DNA from 4 places in the Nonomuraea sp. B10E15 genome. Region 2 is predicted to be linked to each of the others. Evidence: riboswitches for the same ligand, from Rfam matches in the RefSeq annotation. Region 2 holds a riboswitch; each other region holds the start of a gene.

Region 1 (4,509 bases), on a different contig from region 2:
GTGGGCGTGACCGGCGAGGTCATCACCTCGCGCAGGGGCGAGCTGTCCGTGCTGGCCGACAGCTGGCAGATCACCAGCAAGTGCCTGCGCCCGCTGCCGGAGAAGCACGTCGGGCTCACCGATCCGGAGGCCCGGGTCCGCCAGCGCTACGTCGACCTGATCGTCAACGACGAGTCGAGGAAGATGGCCGGGGTCCGCAGCGCCACCGTGCGCGCTGTTCGCGACTTCTGGCACGAGGAGGGCTACCTCGAGGTCGAGACGCCGATGTTGCAGCCGATCCACGGCGGCGCCACGGCCCGGCCGTTCAAGACCCACATCAACGCCTACGACATGGAGCTCTATCTCCGCATCGCGATCGAGCTCTATCTCAAGCGGCTCGTGGTCGGCGGCATCGAGAAGGTCTTCGAGATCAACCGAAACTTCCGCAACGAGGGCGCCGACTCGACGCACAACCCCGAGTTCACCATGGTCGAGGCCTACGGCACCTACCTCGACTACAACGGCATCGCCGACCTGACGCAGCGGATGTACCAGAAGGCCGTCGTGGCCGCCCTGGACACCTCGGTGGTCGTGCACGACGGTGTCGAGGTCGACCTGGGCATCCCCGAGTGGCCGCGCGTCACCCTCTACGGCGCGGTGTCCGAGGCCGTCGGCGAGCAGATCACGACCTCGACCTCGCTCGAAGAGCTGCGCAAGATCGCCGACCGGCGCGAGATCCCCTGGGATCCGAAGTGGGGCGCGGGCAAGCTCGTGCAGGAGCTCTTCGAGGCGCTCGTCGAGCACACGATCATCCAGCCCACGTTCGTCATGGACTATCCGCTGGAGACCTCGCCGCTGGCCCGGCAGCACCGCGACGACCCGCTGGTCACGGAGAAGTGGGACCTCATCGGGTTCGGCACCGAGCTGGGCACCGGCTACTCCGAGCTCAACGACCCCATCGAGCAGCGCCGCCGCCTGGTCGAGCAGTCCTTGCTGGCCGCGGGCGGTGACCCGGAGGCCATGCAGCTCGACGAGGACTTCCTGCAGTCGCTCGAATACGCGATGCCGCCGACGGGCGGCATGGGCGCCGGGATCGACCGGATGATCATGGCGTTCACCGGTAAGAACATCCGCGAGACCATCTTGTTCCCCCTGGTCAAGCCCACTCACTGAGGCCACGTGGCATCCCGCCGCACCGGTTGCGGCGGGGTGCTCGCGCGCGCGGCGAGCCGGGCGGGCGCTCCGTCGTGCCGGGGAAGCGGTGACGGACGATCGGCCGTCCTGCCCCGGGATCGGGGCCGGGCTTGTCAGCATCGGGTCAAGACCGCGGGCGAGTGGCGCGCGAGTGTGCGGAGTTCTGCGGGGGACGTCCGGCAGCGCTGGGTCCATCATGACGGTGATGCACGCACAGGCCCGGAAATAAGGTGACTCCTGGCTTGCCGCGTGCCGCCGCCCGTGGTGAAGAGCGGCTGAGCGTTCCCGCCCGCACGTATGGATCATGCAGTAAATCGCGCGCGGATGGATCAAAAACCGGGACGCCGCCCGGACCGGTCGGCGCCGGGCCGGGCCTGACCGAGAGGGCGCGCGGACCGTACGTCGGGCGGCGAGGACCGCCGGCGGACGAGCCCCGGCAACCCGTGGCGGATCATGTCAACGGTGCTGGTCAAGAGCGGCGATCGTCATGCTTGACGACCTTTCCATGATGCGTTTACCGTCTGCGAGGAGCGGCTGTGGCCTGGCTAAGAGGGTCCAGGCCTGCTGTTGGGGGGGAGGGCTCCCGATGGAAGTGCTCACAGAAGGCGTTGAGCTGAGCCATGCGGATCTGGCGTTACTGGCGGAACTCGCCAGAGGAGTCACGGTCGATCGGGTGGGCAGGCGACTGGACATCAGCGGCCGCACCGTACGCCGGAGGTTGCGCGGCATCTGCGACCGCATCGGCGTCGCCACCGCGATCGAGGCCGTGGCGTGGGCGGCACGCCGCCAGCTGATCTAGCGGCACCCGCGCACTGGTGCCCACTCATTGGGCCCGCTCACTGGGCTCGCTCACTGGGCCTTCACGTGCAGAACCTCAGTCGGCGATGCGCACCGCGCCCGCGAACGGCCGCCGTTCGATCGACGCGATCCGCACCACATCACCCGTCCGAGGGGCGTGCACCATCATGCCGCCGCCCAGATAGATGCCCACGTGGTGCAGGTCGCTGTAGAAGAACACCAGGTCGCCTGGACGCATCTCGTCGCGTGAGATGTGCCGCCCGGCCGTCCACTGGTTGCCTGTGTAGTGCGGCAGCGAGATGCCCACCCGCTGGTAGGCCGCCATCACCAGGCCGGAGCAGTCGTAGGAGCCAGGACCCTCTGCTCCCCAGACGTACGGCTTGAGCTGCTGCGTGAGCGCCCACCGTGCCGCCTGCGCGGCCTTTCCGCTGCCCGCGATCGGCAGGTTGACGCGGGTGGCGCGGGTGCCGGGACGACCGGCCTCGCCCAGCGCCCGCCTGAACAGGTTGCTCTCGACCTTGGCGACCAGCTTGCTGATCTTGCCGCGCTTGGCGTCGAGGTCCTTGACGATCTTCTCGACCTCGCTGATGCGCGACTTGGCGCTCGCCCTGGCGCGCTCGGCGGCCTTCCTGGCCTTGGTGAGCTGGTTGAGCTCCTCGCCCTGCCGCTGCTCGATCGCGAACGTGGTCGCGGCGCGGTCGAGGAAGTTGCCGGGGTCCTCGGATGAGGTGAACGCCAGCGCACGGCTCAGACCGCCCGTGATGTAGGCGTTCTGGGCGAGCAGGACGGCCTTGGCACGCTTGGCCGCCAGGTCTGTCTCGCTGGCCGTCAGCGTCTTCTGCGCGGCCTCGGCGGCCTTCTTGGCCGTCTTCAGCTTCTCCCGCTGCCCGTTGTACTGCTCGGTCAGCGTCTCGATCTCGACGTGCATCTTCTCGACCCGCGTGGCGAGGTCTTTGAGCGAGGGCTTGGGGTCGGCGGACGCCGGGACGGTGGGAACCGAGAACAGCAGCGCGGCGACTGTGAAACTCGCCACACCGAGGCGGTGACGCGACAGGGCGCGTTCCGGGGGGCGGGCGTGCTTGCCCGCCGACTTCCTCCCACGGTTGAGCGTGCGCTTCACCAACCAGGCTCCTCTCATAGACGCCTACCGGGTTAGCTGACGGGTTCGGGCCGGAGCAGCCCTACCGAAAAACTCGGATTCACCCCGTGGTGGCGGTCGCCACCGGCGGGTCCCCGGCTTCCCTGAGGGAATTGAGCGTGCTTCCCCCCGCGCGCGACACGCGGGGATCATCGTCGCTGGACACTAATGCACTCCGGGTTCCTGCTCAACCAGAACTGCCAACTCCGTAGAGGTTTCGCAACCGAAGGGTCACGAGGTGGTCTCGGTGCCAGTCGGGCAGGAGTGACCGTATGTGGCGCTTACTCCCGAACGATCGCCCGGCGCGACGCCGTGCTCGCTCGGCCACGAGATGTAACAGGATGGGCGGAGAGATGTGAGTTAGGTCCGAGCCGTAATGACATCTGTACTCTGGAGAGCCATGGAGCAGGTGGCCGAACTGACTGTGCCCGAGACCGCGGTGGTGGTCCGGCGTGCGCGCACGCCTGACGTGCGGGGGGTCAGGCGCCTGGTCGACACCTATGCGGGCGCGGGCTCGCGGCTCCTGAAGAAGGCCACGGTGACGCTGTACGAAGACGTGCAGGAGTTCTGGGTGGCCGAGCGTGGCGGGCAGATCGTCGGCTGTGGCGCGCTCCACGTGCTCTGGGAGGACCTCGCAGAGGTCCGCACGGTGGCCGTCGATCCCGAATGCCGCGGCGCGGGCGTCGGTCACCGGATCGTCTCAGCGCTCATCCAGCAGGCCAAAGATCTTGGTCTGCAACGTGTATTCTGTCTTACTTTTGAGGTCGACTTCTTCGCGAGGCATGGTTTTCGCCGCATCCAGGGCACGCCGGTCTCCCCCGAGGTCTACGCCGAGCTGCTGGCCTCGTATGACGAGGGTGTAGCGGAGTTCCTCGACCTGGAACACGTCAAGCCGAACACCCTGGGCAACACCCGCATGCTGCTCCATCTGTCGTCGGGTGACGCGGACCTTGACCACATGGAAAGGTGATTGTTGATACCTATGTCGATACGTTGGGCAGCACAGGCATGTGTCCTGACACGTGCCACGCGCGCACTCGAAGCGAGGTGACACGGTGAGCACCGGACAGCCGCCGTACCCACAAGACGAATCCGGCGAGAACGCTGCGCCTCCCCACTACGGCCAGCAGGCTCCGGGCCGCCACCCCGGCGAGCCCGACCCCGACGTCACTGTGGTCGGCTACCGGGCGGACGACGCCTACGGGCAACAGCCCCCCTATGGTCAGCAGCAGGGCTATGGCCAGCAACCCCAGTACGGTCAGCAGCAGGGCTACGGCCAGCAGCAGTACGGCCAGCAGCAGGGCTACGGTCAGCAACCTCAGTACGGCCAGCAGCCCCAGTCCCAGCCCGACTACGGCCAGCAGCAGTACGGCCAGCAGCAGGGCTACGGCCAGCAACCC
Region 2 (4,509 bases):
GGATCCACCAGCGCCGCACCCTGCGGGCCAGCCCCACGAGGACGAGCAGCATGAGGCAGAGCAGGAAGGCCTCCACGCCGAGGCCCTTCAGCCGGTCGGCGGTCCAGCCCGCCCAGTCCTGGGTGGACAGCCCGTAGTCGCGCAGCAGCGTCTCGAACCAGACGCCGAGCGGCCACCTGACCGCCTCGACGATCGCGGTGAGCACCAGGACGCCGAGGACCACCCGCACCCACCAGGGGCCTTTCAGCCGGCCCAGCACCCTGGCCCCGAAGGGGGTGGCCACCAGCAGGGCCGCGAAGGCCAGCGTGAGCGCCAGCCCGAGATAGCTCGGCAGGGACGTGGCCGCGTCGAACGCCCGCGCCCTCGCGATCTCGGCGGCTGTGAAGTCGCGCGCCGGGTCGGGCGGCCCCGCGGCCAGGACCGTCCACGGCGTGCTGGAGGCGGCCACGGCCAGGATCACCGCCGCGAGCACCGCCAGGACCACGGCGGCCTGCCGTCTGAACCGGCGCTCGGCCGCATCCACCGCCGCGTCCGCTACCGGGCCCTCCCCCGGATCCTGCGCCGGGCCGTCCGTCGTCGCGGGCACCCCGTCACCCTGCCCCCGTTCGCGCCGTCTCCACGCCCCCGCCGCGCCGCCGTCCGTCCGCGCGGCGTCCTCCGCGCTGACGGCGCCCACGGGAACACCGTCACCGGGCCCTGTGGCAGCCGCCTCTCCGCCGCCCGCCCCGGCCTCCTCAGAAGGGCCGTCCGCGTCCCGCCGTCCGCTCATCCTTCTCCCCACTCACGCGAGCTGCTCCCGCACGTACGCGCGCCACCGTGCCGTCAGCGTGGCCACGGAGAGCCCGAGCGCGGCGAGCGCCTCGTCGACGCCGGCCGCCTGCGCATCACGGTAGAGCCTCACCAGGCTCCTCTCACCGAAACGGCGGGCGAGGAACCGACACGCCAGCCAGGCCTCCTGGTACGCCAGCGCAAGGCGTCCGGGGTCAGGCCCGCCGACGGCGAACGCCTCGGGTGTCGGCAGCGCGGCCGGCACGCGCCCGGCCCGCACCTCGGCGGCCAGCTCGGCGGCGGCCGTGCGCACGGGCAGCCCGGCGTCCCGGTAGGCCACGTAGTCGGCGAAGCCCTCGTAGAGCCAGACGGGCAGCCCGCCGGTGCCCGCGGCGACGTGGGTCAGCTCGTGGGTGAGGACGACGTCCTTGCCGGTGGAGGTGAGCCTGCCGAACGACTCGGGGACGACGATCACCCGCCCGCCGTCGGCCACCGCCGCCAGCCCGTCGAGGCGCTCCACGCCGGCCAGCCGGGCCGCGTCCTGCGCGGAGCCGGGAACGATGACCACGGGCCGCACCGGGCGGCCGAGCACGGCCGTGACCCGCAGCCCCGCCGAATCGGCGCGGCGGGCGAGTTCGCTGAGCGTGCCGGGTGCGGCGCGGTGGCCGGTGACGAGGGAACGTGCCCCGCGGGCGGTGACCTGGCCGTCCGGCCACAGGTCACGGGCGTGCGCGGGGAAGACGGGCGATCCGGGGGCGGGCGCGTCGGCGGCGAGGCCGAGGAGGAGGAGCGCGGCCAGCGCGGCTCGTCGGCTCACCTGCTCGGACACGCTGCCGATCGTAGTGGGCCCGATCAGGGCCGGCCCTCTACGAGGGGCCGCCGACGAGCGTGAGGACGGGCTGCCACGGGAGCCCGCCCGGGCTCCGGAAGGTCTCCCGGGCCCGGGCGGGGCCTCATCAGAGGCCGGGACGGACCGCGCCGACGAACGACGACTTGCGCCATCCGCCCAGCTTGTCGATGCGCACCCGTTCGCCTGTCCGCGGCGAATGGATCATCTTGCCCTTGCCGACGTACATGCCCACGTGGCCGAGCCCGTTGAAGAACATGAGGTCCCCGGGCTTGAGGTTGCGCCAGGAGACCTTGTTCCTGATGCCGGCGAACTGGCTGCTCGCCACGCGCGGGAGTTTCACCCCGGCCTTCTTCCAGGCGTACTGGACGAGGCCGGAGCAGTCGAACGAACCAGGGCCTGTGGCGCCGTAACGATACGGGTCACCGATCTGGTTCTTGGCCACGGCGATGGCCTTGCCGGCCTTCACCTTCTGCCGAGCGGTCTTTGCCCGCTTGCGAGCGGCCTTGGCCGACTTCGCGGTGGTGGCGGCGGTGGCCGCCCTCACCGAGGAGACGCCGGCCGTGTCGCTCCTCGTCGCCGCCTGAGCCGTGGGGGCGTGGAGGACCAGGCCTCCGGCCGTCACGGTCATCGTGAGCACGACGCCAGGCAGGGCAAGGCGGGACAGACGGGGGTTGTGCAGGGAGGTAGACAGGATTTCTCCTTGGGTCTTCCACGAACGCCTACCGGGTTAGCTGTCGGATTCGGGCCTGGAAGTCGCCCTACGGCGCGATGGCGCGCCGATTCACCCCTGATCCCTGGGGAACTGGGATCGCTGGGTCCCCGGTTCCGTGCCTCCTGACTGCACGGATTCGGCAGGTCATCGCCCGTGTCATGGGGATGTCGCGGCGATGACCAGCGGATCTTCATCTGTCTTCACACCGGGAGGGACCGATGCGGGTTCACGGCGCCATGGCTTGTGCACCGCGACGACGCCAGAAGCTACGCGGAACGGTCAAGGATCAGCAAAAGCCGAGTCAGGCTGTAAAGATCGACTCAGGCCTCAGTAAACTCCCGAACCCCTGTTGGAACAGGGGGCGTCGTTACCAAAAAGTGACCCTGCTCACATTCGCGAAACATCCGTCTTGTCAGGGGTCAGATGTCGCGTTTGTCACATTCCGCCTCGTATGATCTCGACCTAAGGTGATCAGGAGGATGCGGAACGTGATCGCGGACCGCCCGCACGACGGCAACGATGGTGCGTCGTAGAAGGAGGGGACGGAATTATGGGCGGACGGCGCCCACGAGGCTGCGGCCGTAGGCGGAGAGGCTGACGACCTTGACCACGTCGCCCGTCTGCGGCGCATGGACGATCTTCCCGTTGCCCGCATAGATGCTGACGTGCCCCAGACCCTCGCTGAAGATGAGATCACCGGGCTGGAGCGCGTTCAGCGACACCTTGCGGCTGGCGCCCCACGCCCACTGCGCCCACGTCGTCCTCGGCAAGGACACGCCCGCGGCCCGCCATGACGCCTGCGTCAGCCCCGAGCAGTCGTAGCCGCCCGGCCCTGTCCCGCCGAACACGTACGGCTTGCCGACCTGCGCGAACGCGAACCGCAGCACCGCTGCGGCGTTCCCCGACGCCGGTCCCGTGTACGCGATGCCGGTGCTGTTCGGGTCACCGGTCTTGTAGGCGCCCAGCTTCTTCAGGAGCTTCTTCTGCTTGGCGATCAGGCCGAGGATCTCCTTGCGCTCCTTCTCGACCTCGCCGCGGACCTCGTCGGCCGACCGCAGGGCACCCTGCGCCTTGTCACGTTCCTTCTTCAGCCCGCGGTTCTCCCGGTCGAACGCCGCCAGCTTCTCCGAGCGTTCCTTGGCCATCTGCCCGGCCAGCGCCATCCCGGCCAGCCGTCCCTGCGGGTTGTCGGCGCTGACCAGCCCCGGCATGGTGGTGGCGTAGCCGCCGGCCCGATAGACGGTGGCGGCCATGTCGGCGATCTGGGTGCGCAGGTCGGCGACCGTACGGAGTTTGCGCTTGTAGCTCTTGTTCAGCTTCGCGTAGGTGCCCTTGGCCTTCTTGTAGCGCTCGGTCGCCGTGTTGTAGCGGTCGACGACCTTGTCGGCCTTGTCGTTGAGCTTGTCGAGCTTGGCCTTGGCCTGCCCGATGGTCGGCTTCGGATCAGCGAGCGCCGCCCCCATGGGAGACACCACAAGCCCGAACGCGAGACCCACGGCCACCGGCACCCGGCCAAACCTCACTGCGTCGCCTCCCAGGGGATCTTTACTGGGGCGAAATAGTACAGAAGTGGCGGGTGAGGTCTCACCCGAACATACCAATTCGTAACTTAAGCCCGGCCCAGGCGGCGCAGCAGCAAGCCAGAGGGAACGGGTCTGGCTCCCATCCGCCTGACGGACTCGGCCACCTCCCGGTCCGACGACACCACGGCTATGGCGCGACCGGGCGGCTCGGCGCGGACGAGCTGGCGGATCAGGTCGTCGGCGATCTCCCCGGGCGCGCTGAACAGCACCCTCACGCCGCGCGGCGCCACGACCTGCACAGGGGCGTTGAGCTCCGCACCGTCGAACACCGCGGTCACCTCGACCCTCGTCTGCGCCACCAGCCCGCCCAGCCCGGTCATCAGCCGGTTGCGCTGGTCGGCGAGGGTGAGCGTGCCGTAGCCGGTCTTGGTGACGTTGTAGCCGTCGATGATCAGGTGGATCTGCGGCAGCGCGAGGAGCTGGTCGAGAAGCTGCGGGTCGTCATCGGCCAGCGCCCGCGCGGGCACGCGCACACCCGGCCGTTCGCCGGTGACCGCGGCGACAGAATCGGCCGGCCGGCTGATCGTGGTGGGCAGGGCCAGCTCCCTGCGCAGCCCGGCGGACGCGTCCTGCAGCGCGTCGAGCAGCACCCTGAT
Region 3 (4,509 bases), on a different contig from region 2:
TCGCCGTCAGCGGGCGCAGCCCCGCCCGCGGCACGACGGCCGTGGCGGTCCCGAGGAGCCCGGCGTGGTGGGCCTCGACGGCGCACAGCATCTGGAGCGGTGACTCCACCCAGGCCGACGCCTGTTCGACCACTCCAGTCCTCCCAGCCGGGTGATGGCGCGTTCACGACCGCTTCAAGCTAGCCCGGCCGCCTTAAGCGGCCAGAAACGGTGCGTGAACAATGGAGACCATGAACTCGCTCATGCTCAACACGGACGGCGTGCAGATCCCGCAACTCGGCTTCGGCGTCTGGCAGGTGCCTGCCGGCGAGGCCGAGCAGGTGGTGACGACGGCGCTGGAGGCCGGCTACCGGCACATCGACACCGCCGCCGCCTACGAGAACGAGGAGGGCGTGGGGCGTGCCGTGCGCGCGTCCGGCCTGCGCCGCGAGAAGGTGTTCGTCACCACCAAGCTGCGCAACGCCGACCACGCCCGCACGGAGCAGGCCTTCGACGAGAGCCTGGCCCGGCTGGGGCTCGACTACGTCGATCTCTATCTCATCCACTGGCCGGTGCCGAAGCAGGACAAGTACGTACAGGCGTGGAAGGCGATCGAGAAGATCTACCGTGACGGGCGGGCCAGGGCCATCGGCGTGTCCAATTTCACCGTCGGCACGCTCACCCGGCTCATGAACGAGACCGACATCACACCCTCCATCAACCAGATCGAGCTCCACCCGTACTTCCAGCAGCGGGAGATGCGGGCCTTCCACGAGGCCAACGGCATCCTCACCGAGGCGTGGAGCCCGCTCGGCCAGGGCAAGGGGCTGCTCGAGGATCCGGCGCTCGCGGTGCTGGCGGACAAGCACGGCAAGACTCCCGCGCAGATCGTGCTCCGCTGGCACCTGCAGCTCGGCAACGTCGTCATTCCCAAGTCCGTGACGCCGTCGCGGATCGCCGAGAACGTCGACGTGTTCGACTTCATCCTCGATCCGGAGAGCATGGCCGCCGTCGGCGCGCTGAACAGGGGCCTTCGCATCGGAGGCGATCCTGACACGTTCAATTTGATCTGATGCGTCTAGCATCTTCCGCGTGCGGGACTTCACGTGGGGCATCGCGGCGACGGGCGTCATAGCGCGGACTGTGGGAGCGGCGATCGTGGCCGAGCCCGGGATGCGGGTGGGCGCCGTCGGCTCCAGGAATCTGCGGCGGGCGCAGGCCCTGGCGTCCGCGCTGGGCGCGGAGTCGGCGTACGGCTCCTATGAGCGGTTGTGCGCGGACCCTGCGGTGGACGCGATCTACGTGGCGACGCCGCATACCGAGCACCTGCGGGTCGCGCAGGCCGCCATCGCCGCGGGCAAGGCCGTGTTGTGCGAGAAGCCGCTGGCCGCGACCGTGGACGACGCGGAGAAGATGGTACGCCTGGCGCGCGAGGCGGGCGTGTTCCTGATGGAAGCCATGTGGATGCGGTTCAACCCGCTGATCCGCCTCATCGCCGCCGACGAGCGGTTCGGCGACATCCGGTCGGTGCAGGCCAGTTTCGGCTTCGCCATGCCGTACGATCCGGCGCACCGGCTGTGGGCCCCGGAGCTGGGCGGGGGCTCGCTGCTCGACCTGGGGGTCTACCCGTTCGGCCTGGCCCAGCTGCTTCTGGGCATGCCCACCGGCCTGCGCATGACGGGCTCCCTGGCGCCGAGCGGGGTTGACGCGGAGGCGGGCGGGGTGTTGCTCTATCCCGGCGGCAGGCGGGCTTTCGTGGAAACCTCCTTGCTGGGGAATTACCCGAACCAGGCCTGTGTTGTAGGTACGCGGATGCGGGCGGACATCCACGCGCCGTTCTGGGCGCCGGAGCGGATCGTCCTCACCGGGCCTTCCATGGAGCCGGAAGAGCATGTGCTCGATCCGGCCGACAACGGATACGCCGGTGAGCTCCGCGAGGTCCGCGCCGCCACGGCCGAGGGCAGGACCGAATCCCCGATCATGCCCCTTGACGAATCCCTTGCCATGTCAGGGCTTCTGGCCGACGCTCGCCGGCAACTCGCCTAGCTGGGCCTTTATGCAGTTGTAATCCTCTTGCCTCATGTATTACCTTGTGGGGCATCTTACGGCATACGTCCGGTTTGTCCGGCTATGTCTGACCATCGCACGATAGATCACAGGATCGTCCTGTGACCGCTGAATCCGCATCACGCGGAACCGGGGACCCAAGTCCTTTGGGGTGAATCGGCACTCCGGTGCCGTAGGGCAGCTTCCACGCCCGAACCCGTCAGCTAACCCGGTAAGCGGCATGGAAGCAAGGAGTTACCCCCTCGATGGCCACGTTCCGTCTTACCGCAATCCCCAAGCGAACCATCACCTGCGCCGCGCTCGGCGCCAGCGTCCTCGCCTCGGCCCTCGGCGTCAACGTCGCCGCGGCCAACGCCGACACCCCGCCCGCGGACAAGCCGGCCGCCGTCTCCCCGGTGACCGACTCCAAGAAGCGCGCGGCCAAGGAGACCACGGTCAACGTGACCGCCTCCCAGGTCCTGGACTTCGCCAAGTCCCAGGTCGGCACCTCCGAGAACGCCGCCGGCGGCGGCACCCCGTACCAGAAGTGGTACGCCGACTCGCAGCGCGCCGCCGAGACCATCGCCCGCGACGGCGGCAACCGGGCCGCGTACCTGAACGCCGCCTGGTGCTCGATGTTCGTCTCCTGGGTCGGCGAGCAGACCGGCGCCCGCCCGCAGATCGGCTGGGACGCCTACACCGTCACCCACGCCAAGTGGTTCGCCGCCAACGACCGCTTCGGCACCAAGGCCAAGCCCGGCGCCGTGGTGTTCTTCTCCTGGGACGGCGGCAAGAAGATCACCGACATCCAGCACGTCGGCTTCGTCGTGAAGGACAACGGCGACGGCACCATCTCCACGATCGAAGGCAACACCGGCAACGGCAAGGTCGAGGAGCGGACCCGTCCGAAGTCCCAGGTCGTCGGCTACGGCTACCCCGAGTACGCCGCCTGACCCCGATCACCGCGAGCGAGCGCGCATCCCGTGCGGAACGCGCGCTCGCTCGCGTTTCCGCCGCCGGCCACCCGGGCGGCCGGCGGCCTAACCGTCCGCCGCCGCCCGCTGGATGGCGTGCAACTCGGCGTAGCGGCCCTGGCGGGCCATGAGCTCGCCGTGAGCGCCCTGCTCGGCGATCCGCCCGCCGTCCAGCACCACGATCAGGTCGGCCATGCGCACCGTCGGGAAGCGGTGGGTGATGAGCAGGGTGATGGCGGCGCGGTGGCGGCGGGCGGCCTGCGCGTACCGGGCGAAGACGGCGCTCTCGGCGGGAGCGTCCAGGGAGGCGGTCGGCTCGTCCAGCACGAGCAGCAGCGGCTCCTCCCGCATCGACGCGCGCGCCAGGGCCAGGCTCTGCCACTGCCCGCCGGACAGCGTCACGCCGCCCTCGAAGCTGTCGCCCAGCTCGGTGTCCAGGCCCCTGGGCAGATCGGACACCGCGTCCGCGGCGCCGGCCCGCGCCAGCGCCTGCTCCACGGCGGGGCGGTCGTCCATACGGGGCAGGTCGCCGATGCCGACGGTCTCGGCGGCGGTGAGCTCGAACGGCACCCAGTCCTGGAACACGGCGCTGATCCTGCGCCGCCAGCGCACGGCCGGCACGTCCCGCAGCGGGACGTCGTCCAGCAGGATCTCGCCGCCGGAGGGCTGGTAGAGGCCGCACAGCAGCTTGGCCATGGTGGTCTTGCCCGAGCCGTGCGACCCGACCAGCGCGACGGTCGCGCCGGCGGGCAGGCTCAGGTCGATCCCGCGCAGCACCGGCCGGGTGGTGCCGGGGTAGGTGAACGTCACGTTCCGCAGCGTGATGCCCCGCGCGAAGCTCTCAGGCGGCTCGGCCCCGCGGGCGACGCGTTCGCGGCCGTGGTCACTCGTGGGCGCCCTCGTCCCGGCGCGGAGTGCGTCGTCGCCGGACTCCGCCAAGGCCGGGTCGTGGGTGCGGGCGTAGGCGCGGAGCCAGGCGAGCCGCGCGGCGGCGCGCAGGCCCGCGGCCACCGACCCGAGGTGGAAGGCCAGCCGGGAGGCCTGGGTGACGAACTGCACCCCGACCGTGGCCACCAGGACCACGTCGCCCGCCGTGGCCCGTCCCTGGGCGGCCAGCCAGGCCGCGCAGCCGAGCGCCGACACGTACCCGGCCAGGAACGTGCCCGACCCCGCGAACGTGAGCAGCGCGGCCCGGACCCCGGCCCGCGACAACCCCGCCGACACCTCCTCCCACCGGTGCGCGGCCATCGCCTCCAGGGCGGGCGCGGCGCGGCTGATCCGGATCTCCTTGGCCGTCCTCGGCGTGGTGACGGACTCGGACAGGTGCCGCTCCAGCCGGGCCGTCTCGGCGGTGCGCCCGGTGGCCGCGTCGACGTGGCGGGCCGCGCGGCCGCGTACCAGCAGCGACGGCAGCACGGCGCCGCCCAGCAGCAGCGTCACCAGCGGATGCACGGCGGCCATCAGCACGACGCCGAGCCCGATCTGCACGGCGTGCTCGGCGACCAGCGCG
Region 4 (4,509 bases), on a different contig from region 2:
TCGGCAGGAGTGGTCTGGCCGACGCGGTGGCGGCGGTCGTCGTGGCGCTGCTCGTCGGCTACACCCTCGTCGATCCGCCGGGGCCGTCGCCGTCATGGCCCGCCTGGTCGGCCTGGCCGGTCGCGGCGGTCGTGAGCTTTCCCGTCGCGCTCCGGCGGCGCCGGCCGCGGGCCATGCTCGCTGTCGCGTGCGCCGCGGCCGCGCTGGCGACCGTGGCCGGCGCCGCCGCGGCGGGCGCGCTCTCGGTGTCGTTCCTGCCGACGGTGCTCGTGCTCTACCTCGTGGCCTCCACCGCCTCCCTCGCCTGGTCGGCGGCGGGCCTGGCGGCCTGCCTGGCCGCCGCGGCGATCACTGTTCTGATCTTCTACGCGCAGGTGCTCCCCGGCCTCTCGCCCGCCGACACGCCCAGCGAGCTGCCTCCCTACTGGCCGGTCGAGATCGGCGTGATCGGTGTGCTGCTGGCAGGCGCATGGGTGCTCGGCACGGCCGTGCGCTGGAAGCGGGACACGACCGCCCGCCTCGTTCGCCACCTCGCCGAGGCCGCGGTGGGCGACGAGCGCAGGCGCATAGCCAGGGAGTTGCACGACATCATCGGCCACAGCATGAGCCTGATCGCGGTCAAGGCGACCGTCGCCAACCATGTCGCCGACGCCCGCCCGCAGGAGGTGCGTGCCGCGCTGTCCGTCATCGAACAGACCAGCCGGAGCACGCTCACCGAGATCCACCGCGTGCTCGACCTCCTGCGCTCCGACGGAGATGCCCAGCAGGCTCATCTGCTCGTCCCCGGCATGGCCGACCTGCCCGAGCTTGCCGCACACGCCCGCTCCGCCGGGGTCGAGGTGGATCTCACCGTCCGCGAAGAGGGCGCGCTCCCTCCCGCGGTAGCGGTGTCGGTCTACCGGATCGTGCAACAGGCTCTCACCAACGTCGTCACCCACGCGGGGCCGACGCGCTGCTCGGTCACCGTGGACATCGACGGGCGGGAGGCCGTGATCGAGGTCGTCGACGACGGCCCTCGCCACGGCCGGCCACCGCGGCAGGGACCCGGCGGCCACGGCGGCCACGGCCTCATCGGGATGCGGGAACGCGCGAAGGCATACGGAGGCACGTTCAGCGCGGGATCGCGCCCCGAAGGAGGCTTCCGCGTGGCGGCTCGGCTGCCCTACGACCTGAACGGCGACCCGGCATGAGCATCGACGCCGCCCCGCACGGTGCGTCCCCGCCCATCCGGGTGCTGCTCGCCGAGGACCAGGTCCTCGTACGCGACAGTTTCAAGCTCCTCATCGACACGACACCGGGGCTGGTCACGGTGGGGGAGGCGGGCACCGGCGCCGAAGCCGTGCTCCTGGCCCGCCGGCATCGTCCGGACGTCGTCCTCATGGATGTGCGCATGCCAGACATGGACGGCATCGAGGCGACCAGGAGGATCTGCGCCGACCCGGCCGGCCCCGGCACGCGCGTGCTGATGCTCACCACGTTCGATCAGGACGACTACGTCTACGCCTCGCTCAGGGCCGGCGCGAGCGGGTTCCTCCTCAAACACGCCACGGCGACCGAGTTGCTGGCCGCCATCCGGGTCGTCGCCGCCGGCGAAGCGCTGCTGGCGCCCACCGTGACCCGCCGGCTCATCGCCGACGTGCTGCGACGCTCCCATCCCGCTCCGGCCACACGTGACCTCGGCCACATCACCCAGCGCGAGCGAGAGGTGCTCACCCTCGTCGGCACGGGCATGTCCAACTCCGAGATCGCCGAGCACCTGCACCTCACCGTCGGCACGGTCAAGACCCACATCGGCCGCCTCCTGGCGAAACTGCACGCCCGCGACCGGGCCCAGCTCGTCATCGCCGCCTACGACGGCGGGCTCGTCAACCCGTCGACGCGGTGATCGCCGAACCGACCTGCCCTCAGTTCATCGAGATGTGCACGTGGTCGTAGTGGTTCTCGGTGATGCTGCCCCGGTTGGACATCGTGCTCCAACCCGAGCCGTGGTTGATGCGCTGCTTCCAGATGACGTACTTGACGCCCAGCCTGCTCTTGTTCTTGATGGCCCACTCCGCGATGCGGTCGCCCAGGGCGGCGTTGGCGGCGGAGGGCATCGAGCCGCCCGTGCTCATCATGAAGTCGCAGGCCCGGCCCAGGGGGTGTTCGCCGCTGGAGCCCGAGCGGAAGCAGCCGACGGTGAAGGGCAGCGCGAAGTTCTTGCCGATCTGCTCCTTCATCAGCCGCGTGCGCGGCGTGATGTTGTCGGAGCCGGACGGGAGTTCGGGTGCCCAGCCGCCGTCTGACCTGCGGTTGGTGCCGAACGGCACCAGGTCCTGGAGCTTCTTCTCGATGTCGTCGATGACGTCCTCGGCCTCGTCGCGCTGATCGGCCACCTCGGCCGCGTCCTTGCGGATCTTGTCGGCGAGCTCGACGGCCTGCGCGGAGGCCTTCTTCTTCTCGTCGCGCGCCCTGGCCACGCCCTGCACGAACGCCTGCTGCTCGGCGGTGACCTGATTGAGCACCGCGGCGCCGCCGCTGTTCTCCGGCAACATGAATACGGGCACTCCGGGGTTGCCGTTCTGGTAGCGCAGGCGGGCTATCTCGGCGACCCGCTTCTCGGCCGTCGTCAGCGCCTCTTCGGCGGTGGCCAGCCGGGCCTTGGCCGCCTTGGCGGACTTCTGCGCCTTGGCCAGCTCGACGCGCTTGAGGTTGTAGGCCTCGATCAGCTTGTCGACCTTCTTGTTGAGCTGCTTGAGCTGCGCGCGCAGCTCCGACTCCTTGGGTTTGGGGGCCGTGGACGCCGCGGACGCCGGGGCCGCCGAAACGACGACGGCGGCGGCGGTGATGAGACCGATGGCAAGACTCGCGGGGGACGAAGCCGCCACGTAGGTGTTCCTCTCCCTCTGCCGGCCGGGTTAGCTGACGGGTTCGGGTATGGGAGCTGCGTATCCCTACCACGGATGTGGATTCACCCCAGGTGCGATGGGTCCCCGGCTCCCGGGCAACTCGCCCAGGATTAGGCGGTGCAACGGCTGTTACGGCCGATGCATAAGGGGATATTAGTGGTAGATCACGAGACATGCGACCTTAAGTAGAAATCTATTCTTGATCTACTTGTGATCGGAGCATGTGCGCGGCCTCTTCCGGCAGCACGTCGTTGACGAACGCGCCCATCGCGGACTCCGAGCCCGCCAGATACTTGAGCTTGTTGGGCGCCCGCCGGATGCTGAAGAGCTCCAGATGCAGGTACGCGAGCTCGCGGTCCCGCCGCACCGGGGCCTGGTGCCAGGCCGAGATGTACGGCATCACGACCCCGAACAGCCCGTCGAAGGCCCGCAGCACCGAGGTGTAGAGCGGGGCGAACGCCGCACGCTCCTCCTCCGTGAGCGCCGCCAGGTCCGGCACCTGCCGGTGCGGATACACGTGCACCTCGTACGGCCAGCGCGCGGCCGCGGGCACGAACGCCGTCCACAGCTCGTTGCCGGCCACCACCCGTGTCCCGGCGGCACGTTCGGCGGCCAGCACGTCGGCGAACAGGTTGCCCGGGCCCTGGTAGCGGGCCGCGGCGCCGAGCTGGAGTTTCGTTCTGGGCGTGACGTACGGGTAGGCGTAGATCTGGCCATGCGGATGCGCCAGCGTGATGCCGATCTCCTCGCCCCGGTTCTCGAAGCAGAACACCTGCTCCACGCCCTCGATCCCGGACAATTCGGCCGTACGGTCGGCCCACGCCTCCATGACCAGCCGCACCTGGGCGTCGGAGAGCTTCGAGAAGGATGACGAGTGATCCGAGGTAAAGCACACCACCTCGCACCGCCCCACTCCCGGACGAACCTCACTCAGCCCACCCACATCTTGATAAGTCCCAAAATTCGTGGAGAAGGAGGGGAAGCGGTTCTCGAACACCGCCACGTCGTAGTCGTACGCAGGGATCTCCGTCGCCCGGGTGTCCGACGACGGGCACAACGGGCACTCGGCGGACGTGCCCGTCGGCAGGAACGTCCGCGTCTGCCGGTGCCCGGCCATCGCGATCCACTCCTCGGTCAGCGGATCGTAGCGCAGCTCGGACGCCACCGGCCGGGGCTCAAGCGGGCGCCGGTCGATCGCGCTCCGGTCGGCGTCGTCGCGCCGGTCGAAGTAGATCAGCTCTCGGCCGTCTGCCAGATGGGTGACGGTGCGCTTCAATGCGTGTCCTCCGCGATGATCAGTTCTCCGGCCCGCTCGGCCAGTTCGGTGCGTGCGTCCTCGGGCAGCCCCGCGTCGCTGATGACCACGTCGGCCTCGCTCAGCTCGGCGATGGTGCTGATGCCCACCGTGTTCCACTTGGTGTGGTCGGCAGGGACGACCAGCCGGTGCGCGGCCGTCACAAGCTCCCTGTCGGTCTCCGACTCCAGCAGGTTGGGCGTGGTGAAGCCGGCCCGCACGCTCATCCCGTGCACGCCGAGGAAGAGCGTGTCCACGTGCAGGCGGCGGATCGCGGCCACGGCCACCGGGCCGACCAGCGCGTCGGACGGCGTGCGCACGCCGCCG

Evidence for each region. Region 2 has a riboswitch for cyclic di-AMP ahead of ABGB14_RS06565 (C40 family peptidase). Riboswitches for the same ligand answer to the same signal wherever they lie in the genome.
Region 1: it holds a riboswitch for cyclic di-AMP, as region 2 does, so the genes downstream of both, ABGB14_RS34310 (C40 family peptidase) here and ABGB14_RS06565 (C40 family peptidase) in region 2, are expected to answer to the same signal.
Region 3: it holds a riboswitch for cyclic di-AMP, as region 2 does, so the genes downstream of both, ABGB14_RS30490 (CHAP domain-containing protein) here and ABGB14_RS06565 (C40 family peptidase) in region 2, are expected to answer to the same signal.
Region 4: it holds a riboswitch for cyclic di-AMP, as region 2 does, so the genes downstream of both, ABGB14_RS39595 (hypothetical protein) here and ABGB14_RS06565 (C40 family peptidase) in region 2, are expected to answer to the same signal.

What each region holds. Positions count from the first base shown of each region.
Region 1 covers NZ_JBDPMB010000016.1:108,025-112,533, reverse strand. Annotated here, with positions in the region: gene lysX (bifunctional lysylphosphatidylglycerol synthetase/lysine--tRNA ligase LysX) at 1-1,152, shown strand, start outside; gene ABGB14_RS34315 (LuxR C-terminal-related transcriptional regulator) at 1,760-1,972, shown strand; gene ABGB14_RS34310 (C40 family peptidase) at 2,048-3,091, opposite strand; cyclic di-AMP (ydaO/yuaA leader) riboswitch at 3,098-3,239, opposite strand; gene ABGB14_RS34305 (amino-acid N-acetyltransferase) at 3,510-4,079, shown strand; gene ABGB14_RS34300 (RDD family protein) at 4,165-4,509, shown strand, end outside.
Region 2 covers NZ_JBDPMB010000001.1:1,422,689-1,427,197, reverse strand. Annotated here, with positions in the region: gene ABGB14_RS06575 (M48 family metallopeptidase) at 1-769, opposite strand, end outside; gene ABGB14_RS06570 (hypothetical protein) at 782-1,597, opposite strand; gene ABGB14_RS06565 (C40 family peptidase) at 1,725-2,246, opposite strand; cyclic di-AMP (ydaO/yuaA leader) riboswitch at 2,320-2,482, opposite strand; gene ABGB14_RS06560 (C40 family peptidase) at 2,879-3,853, opposite strand; gene ABGB14_RS06555 (NYN domain-containing protein) at 3,940-4,509, opposite strand, start outside.
Region 3 covers NZ_JBDPMB010000013.1:5,737-10,245, reverse strand. Annotated here, with positions in the region: gene ABGB14_RS30505 (hypothetical protein) at 1-133, opposite strand, end outside; gene ABGB14_RS30500 (aldo/keto reductase) at 231-1,052, shown strand; gene ABGB14_RS30495 (Gfo/Idh/MocA family oxidoreductase) at 1,072-2,025, shown strand; cyclic di-AMP (ydaO/yuaA leader) riboswitch at 2,143-2,279, shown strand; gene ABGB14_RS30490 (CHAP domain-containing protein) at 2,292-2,978, shown strand; gene ABGB14_RS30485 (ABC transporter ATP-binding protein) at 3,066-4,509, opposite strand, start outside.
Region 4 covers NZ_JBDPMB010000022.1:16,470-20,978, reverse strand. Annotated here, with positions in the region: gene ABGB14_RS39605 (sensor histidine kinase) at 1-1,190, shown strand, start outside; gene ABGB14_RS39600 (response regulator transcription factor) at 1,187-1,885, shown strand; gene ABGB14_RS39595 (hypothetical protein) at 1,905-2,867, opposite strand; cyclic di-AMP (ydaO/yuaA leader) riboswitch at 2,873-3,015, opposite strand; gene galT (galactose-1-phosphate uridylyltransferase) at 3,082-4,164, opposite strand; gene ABGB14_RS39585 (DeoR/GlpR family DNA-binding transcription regulator) at 4,161-4,509, opposite strand, start outside.